2 regions of the Escherichia sp. TC-EC600-tetX4 genome follow, and region 1 is predicted to be linked to the other one. Evidence: predicted binding sites of a transcription regulator. Region 1 holds the regulator's gene; the other holds the start of a gene.
The links. Region 1 encodes LexA, which represses DNA repair genes until DNA is damaged. Its sites were predicted from a motif close to TNCTGTATGTACATACAGNA; they were not measured.

Region 1 (4,939 bases):
ACCGTCGTGGGCCAGCTGGCGAACGCGCTCAGCGTTATGGACGTTGATGCCCTGGTAAAGTCGGTTCCAGGTGAAGCCCAGAATACGGTCAGTCAGGCGAATCATCTCGTAAGAGAAATTCGCCGCAATCTCTTCCATCAGTGCAATCGCGTTCTGCTGCGCTTTTTCATGGGAGATTTTTTTGCTGCGCGCTTCATCTTCTACCGCTTTGGCAATGGCGCGGGAGGCGAGCAGCTTATTAAACAGATCCTGACGAGCAGGCAAACGTGGGCCTACGGCAGCCAGACGTTGACGGGCAAAGTGCATACGCGCCACGCGCGCCAGTTTCTGAGCGATAGTTTTATCCGTGCCGTGTTCATCCGCCATACGGCGCAGCGAAACTGACGGCGAGAAACGCACAAAACTGTCGCGACCGAGCCACAGTACAGCGAAAAATTTCTGTACGCCGTTAAGCATACGCAGCGGCGGGTTCACTTCGCCTTTTTCACGCCCCGGCGCGCGACCAAACATCACCGACACTGGCACCATCTGCACATCCAGATTTGGGTTGCTACGGTGCAAATCGAGATAGTCGTGGAACAGCTTAATAGACTCTTCTTTCGGCGTGTAATAGGTGAACACACGCGGCCCGCCGTGAATGAACACATAGCGCGGCAGTAGCGTGCCGTCGATTTCCAGCGGCTCTAACGGGTCAGGCAAGTCATGTGCCAGACACTGGGCGCGCAACGTCAGCAAATCTGCTTTCGAGTTGTACGGTAAAACGTACATAATTGGACGAGAGGTATCCAGCCCCAGTTCCGGGGCAGGATCTGCCGGAATAGACTTGCTTTTTACCAGGATGCTTAATGGTAAATTCAGTAATTTGTAGTAAATTCGTGGCCAGCCGGACATAAACGATGTAAAGCCTCTGGTTAATAATGCAAATGCGCGGCAAGGATAGCAGAAAGTCATGGGAAATTCTGTGGTATCCGCTCATGTTTCGCGCGGCGCTACGCAAACCCGAATCATCGGATTTAACGGTACACTGATATTGACGCTCATAATGTAAAAAGGTTCTTTCAATGGCCAATAATACCACTGGATTCACCCGAATTATCAAAGCTGCTGGCTATTCCTGGAAAGGTTTACGCGCTGCATGGATCAACGAAGCGGCATTCCGTCAGGAAGGCGTAGCGGTATTGTTGGCGGTGGTCATCGCCTGCTGGCTGGATGTGGACGCGATTACCCGCGTGCTGCTTATCAGCTCCGTGATGCTGGTGATGATTGTGGAAATCCTCAATAGCGCCATCGAAGCAGTGGTTGACCGAATTGGCTCTGAATACCATGAGCTTTCCGGACGCGCAAAAGATATGGGATCCGCTGCGGTGCTGATTGCCATTATCGTCGCCGTGATTACCTGGTGCATTCTGTTATGGTCGCATTTTGGATAACCCTTCCAGAATTCGATAAATCTCTGGTTTATTGTGCAGTTTATGGTTCCAAAATCGCCTTTTGCTGTATATACTCACAGCATAACTGTATATACACCCAGGGGGCGGAATGAAAGCGTTAACGGCCAGGCAACAAGAGGTGTTTGATCTCATCCGTGATCACATCAGCCAGACAGGTATGCCGCCGACGCGTGCGGAAATCGCGCAGCGTTTGGGGTTCCGTTCCCCAAACGCGGCTGAAGAACATCTGAAGGCGCTGGCACGCAAAGGCGTTATTGAAATTGTTTCCGGCGCATCACGCGGGATTCGTCTGTTGCAGGAAGAGGAAGAAGGGTTGCCGCTGGTAGGTCGTGTGGCTGCCGGTGAACCACTTCTGGCGCAACAGCATATTGAAGGTCATTATCAGGTCGATCCTTCCTTATTCAAGCCGAATGCTGATTTCCTGCTGCGCGTCAGCGGGATGTCGATGAAAGATATCGGCATTATGGATGGTGACTTGCTGGCAGTGCATAAAACTCAGGATGTACGTAACGGTCAGGTCGTTGTCGCACGTATTGATGACGAAGTTACCGTTAAGCGCCTGAAAAAACAGGGCAATAAAGTCGAACTGTTGCCAGAAAATAGCGAGTTTAAACCAATTGTCGTTGACCTTCGTCAGCAGAGCTTCACCATTGAAGGGCTGGCGGTTGGGGTTATTCGCAACGGCGACTGGCTGTAACATATCTCTGAGACCGCGATGCCGCCTGGCGTCGCGGTTTGTTTTTCATCTCTCTTCATCAGGCTTGTCTGCATGGCATTCCTCACTTCATCTGATAAAGCACTCTGGCATCTCGCCTTACCCATGATTTTCTCCAATATCACCGTTCCGTTGCTGGGACTGGTCGATACGGCGGTAATTGGTCATCTTGATAGCCCGGTTTATTTGGGCGGCGTGGCGGTTGGTGCAACGGCGACCAGCTTTCTCTTTATGCTGTTGCTGTTTTTACGCATGAGCACCACCGGGCTGACTGCGCAGGCTTATGGTGCCAAAAATCCTCAGGCATTAGCCCGTACGCTGGTGCAACCGTTGCTGTTGGCGTTGGGGGCTGGGGCGTTAATTGCGCTGCTGCGTACGCCGATTATCGATCTGGCGCTGCATATTGTTGGCGGTAGTGAGGCAGTCCTGGAACAGGCGCGGCGCTTTCTTGAAATCCGCTGGTTAAGCGCACCGGCGTCGCTGGCGAATCTGGTATTACTCGGTTGGTTACTCGGCGTGCAATATGCCCGTGCGCCAGTAATTTTGTTAGTGGTCGGCAATATCCTCAACATTGTGCTGGATGTCTGGCTGGTGATGGGGCTGCATATGAACGTGCAGGGCGCGGCGCTGGCGACGGTTATTGCGGAATATGCAACATTGCTGATTGGTCTGCTAATGGTGCGTAAAATCCTCAAACTACGCGGAATTTCCGGCGAAATGCTGAAAACTGCCTGGCGAGGAAACTTCCGTCGCTTGCTGGCGCTTAACCGCGATATCATGCTGCGTTCGCTGTTGTTGCAACTCTGTTTCGGCGCGATCACCGTACTTGGCGCGCGACTGGGGAGTGACATTATCGCTGTTAACGCGGTTCTGATGACGCTACTCACCTTTACCGCCTATGCGCTGGATGGTTTTGCCTACGCGGTTGAAGCGCACTCCGGTCAGGCATACGGTGCGCGCGACGGTAGCCAGTTGCTGGATGTCTGGCGGGCAGCGTGCCGCCAGTCGGGGATCGTAGCGTTACTGTTTTCGGTGGTTTATTTGCTGGCTGGGGAACACATCATTGCGTTACTGACGTCGTTAACCCAGATTCAGCAGCTGGCTGACCGCTATCTTATCTGGCAGGTGATTTTGCCGGTGGTTGGCGTCTGGTGTTATCTGCTGGACGGCATGTTTATAGGCGCAACGCGTGCCACCGAAATGCGTAACAGTATGGCGGTGGCCGCCGCAGGTTTTGCGCTGACGCTCCTTACGCTGCCGTGGCTGGGTAATCATGCTTTGTGGCTGGCATTAACCGTCTTTCTGGCGTTGCGCGGGCTTTCTCTGGCGGCTATCTGGCGGCGTCACTGGCGCAATGGTACCTGGTTTGCCGCAACGTGACGGTTAAAAATTCTGAATAAATAATCCTAAGCCAAATTGCTGACTACACTTAATCTCACGTTCAGAAGAAAAGTGAACGTACTCTCATTCACAACCTAACGATGAGGTCTTGATTATGAATAAAGATGAAGCCGGCGGTAACTGGAAACAGTTTAAAGGTAAAGTGAAAGAGCAATGGGGCAAACTGACCGATGATGATATGACGATCATTGAAGGTAAACGTGATCAACTGGTCGGTAAAATCCAGGAACGTTATGGTTATCAGAAAGATCAGGCAGAAAAAGAGGTCGTGGATTGGGAAACCCGCAATGAATATCGCTGGTAATTAATCCCTCCTGCCCGACGTGTACAAGGATGTACGCCCTCTTAACGCGGTTTCTTTTTCACCTGCACAGAGTGATCATGCTGGCACTGTTCAGGATGACGACACGCTTCCACTTCTACACATGCCGCACAGAGCCCATGTGCTTCAATCACATTATGCCGCAGGGCAAACCCCATTTTTGCCGCCAGCGTATGCATAATGTCTTCCACGCCTTCTGCACACTCTTCTTTCACTGCGCCGCAGCGATCGCAAATAAACATGGCTGACGTATGGGTGGGCTGATCGAACAGATGACAGAGCACATAACTGTTGGTGGATTCCACCTTATGCACAAAACCTTGCTCAAGCAGAAAATCCAGCGCGCGATAAACCGTTGGCGGCTTGGCTTGCGGTTCAGCTTCGCGCAGTAAATCAAGCAGATCATAAGCGCTGATAGCGCCATCCTGCAGACTCATCAGGCGCAACACTTCCAGGCGCTGTGGGGTCAGGCGCACATTACGCTGCGCGCAGATTTTTTCAGCCTGCGCTAATAACTCCTGCGTTGTGGTCTTTTCCATCGGGCACCTCAAAGTGGGGGTTAAGAATGTCCTTACTTTACCATGTTCCAGGAAAAACACCGAGAACCCTTATTGTTGCCGTAATGTTGATTTTCTGTTTTGTAGGTAAGGTGTTATGTTGCCTTGTCGTACCATTATCAACACGATAATAATTAATAATTCATTTTTAAATAAATTGCTTCAAGTTAACTCGCTATTTATTTAACTGGGTTTAAACGCATACCTGTAGTTCAGAAATTATGAGCGATTTTTGATAGTGACCAGATGGCAAAAGAATTATAAGGAGGACACGGTACGACAAAAAAGGTAGATGAATCATGTTGAAGATAATACCCGGTGCAACTGGATACTTTAATAAAACACTCAATTCAAATCAATTCGATAATGAAGATGCAATCAAAGATAAATTAGATAATAGAGGTTCAATCAAAGGTAAATTAAATAATATATATGGTAAATCTATTGATTATGCAGCGCTGCGTCATCGGGATATAATTATTGCAAAAATAGA
Region 2 (4,939 bases), 1.2 Mb from region 1:
GGCGTTGATGTGCTGGTGGCAACCCCGGGACGTTTGCTGGACCTGGAACATCAGAATGCAGTGAAGCTGGATCAGGTTGAAATCCTCGTCCTCGATGAAGCTGACCGCATGCTCGACATGGGCTTTATCCACGATATCCGTCGCGTGTTAACAAAACTACCTGCGAAGCGCCAGAACCTGTTATTCTCCGCGACCTTCTCTGACGATATTAAAGCCCTGGCGGAAAAACTGTTGCACAACCCGCTGGAAATCGAAGTGGCACGCCGCAATACCGCGTCTGATCAGGTGACCCAGCACGTTCACTTTGTCGATAAGAAACGCAAACGCGAATTGCTGTCGCACATGATTGGGAAAGGGAACTGGCAGCAGGTGCTGGTGTTTACCCGTACCAAACACGGCGCTAACCATCTGGCTGAACAGCTCAATAAAGATGGCATCCGTAGTGCGGCGATCCACGGCAATAAATCGCAAGGTGCGCGTACTCGTGCGCTGGCTGATTTTAAATCGGGCGATATTCGTGTACTGGTGGCAACTGACATCGCTGCGCGCGGCCTGGATATTGAAGAGCTGCCGCACGTCGTCAACTATGAACTGCCAAACGTACCTGAAGATTATGTCCACCGTATCGGGCGTACCGGTCGTGCGGCTGCTACCGGTGAAGCGTTGTCGCTGGTGTGTGTTGATGAACACAAACTGCTGCGTGATATCGAAAAACTGCTGAAAAAAGAGATCCCGCGCATTGCGATTCCGGGCTATGAGCCGGACCCGTCAATCAAAGCCGAACCGATCCAGAACGGTCGCCAGCAACGTGGCGGCGGCGGTCGTGGGCAAGGTGGTGGTCGCGGTCAACAGCAACCACGCCGTGGGGAAGGTGGCGCAAAATCTGCAAGCGCGAAACCTGCAGAAAAACCGTCTCGCCGCCTCGGCGATGCCAAACCGGCAGGCGAACAACAACGTCGCCGCCGTCCGCGTAAACCTGCCGCTGCGCAGTAATCTTTTATGCCGGGCTATGCCCGGCATCAGGCTGATGAACAAACGCAAAACTGCCTGATGCGCTACGCTTATCAGGCCTACGTGAACTCTGCAATATATTGAATTTGCATGCTTTTGTAGGCCGGATAAGGCGTTTACGCCGCATCCGGCATTTCACAACAAGCACTTGTCAGCAATTTGAGAACACGGGAAAAAATTTATCTGTTTTACCGCCCATAAGCCACCGAGACGTTACTTCTCTATAGCCAATTGTTCGCGCAACTCCATTAAAAGGTAGCCCAGTCGATTCTTGCCCTTACCATGACCACCGTCTCCCCAGTAAGCATCGTTTTCCGTATGCTCAACCAGTTTTGCGGGCGCGGTTGCCAGCAAGAGCGCACGCAGTTCTGCATGCTGTTCGAATTTAGCGCGAAGTGCTTTTCGCATCACCTGTTCTTTGACCGACTCCCAGTTTTTACGCAGAGGCTTAGAACGATCGCGCCCCATGCGTGCGGCGACCATAGGGGAAGAAACCCGACGGATCTCTTCGCGGTATTTTTCATCAAGGAATTTTTGTGCCTGAAAATAGTGTTCTGAGGTAGGCCAGGTTTTCCCGTCAACCTTGATGGGCCAGGCGGCAAAGTTAGAAAAATCACCGTAGTCATCGCTGGTGCTGTAGAAATTTATGATGGTGTCTTGCATGACGTGTTGGATCCTTTGTGCTCGAACGGGCATTAAACCGCATTATGTTGGTGGTTATTGCGAGCCGCTTTCCAGAAACAGAAAAACCATTACCCCTGAAAACCGAAAAATGCCACAATATTGGCTGTTTATACAGTATTTCAGGTTTTCTCATGGCATTAACCGCCGCGCTTAAAGCGCAAATTGCCGCCTGGTATAAGGCGCTTCAGGAACAGATCCCCGACTTTATTCCCCGTGCGCCGCAGCGGCAGATGATTGCGGACGTCGCCAAAACGCTGGCCGGAGAAGAAGGGCGACATCTGGCGATTGAAGCCCCCACCGGCGTTGGGAAAACGCTCTCTTATTTGATTCCCGGCATCGCCATTGCCCGCGAAGAGCAAAAAACGCTGGTGGTGAGTACCGCCAACGTGGCATTGCAGGATCAGATTTACAGCAAAGATTTACCGCTGCTGAAAAAGATCATTCCCGATCTTAAATTCACTGCCGCTTTTGGGCGTGGGCGCTACGTTTGTCCGCGTAATCTGACGGCGCTCGCCAGTACTGAACCCACGCAACAGGATCTGCTGGCGTTTCTTGACGACGAACTGACGCCGAACAATCAGGAAGAGCAAAAACGTTGTGCGAAGCTGAAGGGCGATCTCGATACTTATAAATGGGATGGTCTGCGCGATCATACTGATATCGCTATAGATGACGATCTCTGGCGTCGTTTAAGTACCGACAAAGCCAGCTGCCTCAACCGCAATTGTTACTACTATCGTGAATGCCCGTTTTTTGTCGCTCGTCGGGAGATTCAGGAAGCGGAAGTGGTGGTGGCAAACCATGCGCTGGTGATGGCGGCGATGGAAAGCGAAGCGGTATTGCCTGACCCGAAAAATTTACTGCTGGTGCTGGACGAAGGCCATCACCTGCCGGATGTGGCGCGGGATGCGCTTGAGATGAGCGCCGAAATCACCGCGCCGTGGTATCGGCTACAGCTGGACTTGTTCACGAAACTGGTCGCTACCTGCATGGAGCAGTTTCGCCCGAAGACCATCCCACCGCTGGCGATCCCTGAACGTTTGAATGCGCATTGTGAAGAGTTGTATGAGCTTATCGCCTCGTTAAACAACATTCTCAATCTCTACATGCCTGCCGGGCAGGAGGCAGAGCACCGTTTTGCGATGGGCGAACTGCCAGATGAAGTGCTGGAGATCTGCCAGCGGCTGGCAAAACTCACCGAGATGCTGCGTGGCCTGGCGGAGTTATTTCTTAACGATTTAAGTGAGAAAACCGGCAGCCATGACATTGTACGTCTGCATCGGTTGATTTTGCAGATGAACCGCGCGTTGGGGATGTTCGAGGCGCAAAGCAAACTCTGGCGGCTGGCTTCGCTGGCGCAATCTTCCGGTGCACCGGTGACCAAATGGGCGACGCGGGAAGAGCGCGAAGGGCAGCTACACCTCTGGTTTCACTGCGTGGGAATACGTGTCAGCGATCAGCTGGAAAGGCTGCTGTGGCGCAGTATTCCGCACATTATTGTCACCTCCGCAACCTTGCGTTCGCTGAACAGTTTTTCGCGTTTGCAGGAGATGAGTGGTCTGAAAGAGAAAGCGGGCGACCGTTTTGTGGCGCTGGATTCCCCCTTTAACCACTGCGAACAGGGCAAAATTGTTATTCCCCGGATGCGCGTTGAGCCTTCCATCGACAACGAAGAGCAGCATATTGCCGAAATGGCGGCCTTTTTCCGTAAGCAGGTGGAGAGCAAAAAACATCTCGGTATGTTGGTACTGTTTGCCAGCGGACGGGCGATGCAGCGCTTTCTCGACTATGTGACGGATTTACGTCTGATGTTGCTGGTTCAGGGCGATCAGCCGCGTTACCGTTTAGTTGAACTGCACCGCAAACGCGTCGCCAACGGTGAGCGCAGCGTGCTGGTGGGCTTACAGTCATTTGCCGAAGGGCTTGATTTGAAAGGTGATCTGCTCAGCCAGGTGCATATCCACAAAATCGCTTTTCCGCCCATCGACAGCCCGGTGGTGATCACCGAAGGGGAATGGCTGAAAAGCCTCAACCGCTATCCGTTTGAGGTGCAAAGCCTGCCGAGCGCCTCGTTTAACCTGATTCAGCAGGTTGGGCGACTGATTCGAAGCCACGGTTGCTGGGGCGAAGTGGTTATCTACGACAAACGCTTGCTGACCAAAAATTATGGCAAGCGACTACTGGATGCATTACCGGTATTTCCGATAGAGCAACCGGAAGTCCCTGAAGGTATAGTTAAAAAGAAAGAAAAAACGAAATCCCCACGCCGTCGGCGGCGTTAATGATGTGAGTCAGGTAAGGAGTCGTAAATGGACTATCGCAAAATCATTAAAGAGATCGGGCGCGGGAAAAACCACGCGCGCGATTTAGACCGGGATACTGCGCGCGGTCTGTATGCTCATATGCTCAATGGTGAAGTCCCTGACCTTGAGTTGGGCGGCGTATTGATTGCGCTGCGTATCAAAGGAGAAGGGGAAGCAGAGATGCTCGGCTTTTACGAAGCCATGCAAAATCACACCATCAAGCTGACGCCGCCAGCAGGCAAGCCGATGCCGATTGTCATCCCCAGTTACAACGGCGCGCGTAAACAGGCCAACCTGACGCCGTTGTTGGCGATTCTCCTGCACAAACTCGGTTTTCCTGTGGTGGTTCACGGGGTTAGCGAAGATCCAACCCGCGTGCTGACTGAAACCATTTTTGAATTGATGGGTATTACGCCAACGTTGCACGGCGGGCAGGCGCAGGCGAAGCTCGACGAACATCAACCGGTGTTTATGCCAGTCGGCGCGTTTTGCCCGCCGCTGGAAAAACAACTGGCGATGCGCTGGCGGATGGGCGTGCGTAACAGTGCACATACCCTGGCGAAACTGGCGACGCCATTTGCCGAAGGTGAGGCGCTGCGTCTTTCCAGCGTTTCGCATCCGGAATACATTGGACGCGTCGCGAAGTTCTTTAGCGATATCGGCGGGCGGGCGCTACTAATGCATGGTACTGAAGGTGAAGTGTATGCTAATCCGCAGCGCTGCCCGCAGATCAATCTCATTGACCGTGAAGGGATGCGGGTGCTGTATGAAAAACAGGACACTGCTGGTAGCGAGTTACTGCCACAAGCAAAAGATCCGGAAACCACGGCGCAGTGGATTGAGCGTTGCCTTGCTGGCAGCGAACCGATTCCCGAATCGCTGAAAATCCAGATGGCTTGCTGCCTGGTGGCTACGGGTGAAGCGGCAACTATCAGCGACGG

Region 2: dinG (ATP-dependent DNA helicase DinG) is a predicted target of LexA. The motif match lies at 1,793-1,812, and genes of this name have one in related genera.

Annotation. Positions count from the first base shown of each region.
Region 1 is NZ_CP079924.1:4,222,069-4,227,007, reverse strand. Features, by position in the region: gene plsB (glycerol-3-phosphate 1-O-acyltransferase PlsB) at 1-891, opposite strand, end outside; gene dgkA (diacylglycerol kinase) at 1,062-1,430, shown strand; gene lexA (transcriptional repressor LexA) at 1,540-2,148, shown strand; gene dinF (MATE family efflux transporter DinF) at 2,221-3,546, shown strand; gene KXD89_RS20535 (CsbD family protein) at 3,662-3,871, shown strand; gene zur (zinc uptake transcriptional repressor Zur) at 3,913-4,428, opposite strand; partial or broken gene KXD89_RS20525 (DUF2713 domain-containing protein) at 4,746-4,939, shown strand, end outside.
Region 2 is NZ_CP079924.1:3,042,901-3,047,839, reverse strand. Features, by position in the region: gene rhlE (ATP-dependent RNA helicase RhlE) at 1-993, shown strand, start outside; gene ybiA (N-glycosidase YbiA) at 1,225-1,707, opposite strand; gene dinG (ATP-dependent DNA helicase DinG) at 1,827-3,977, shown strand; gene ybiB (DNA-binding protein YbiB) at 4,005-4,939, shown strand, end outside.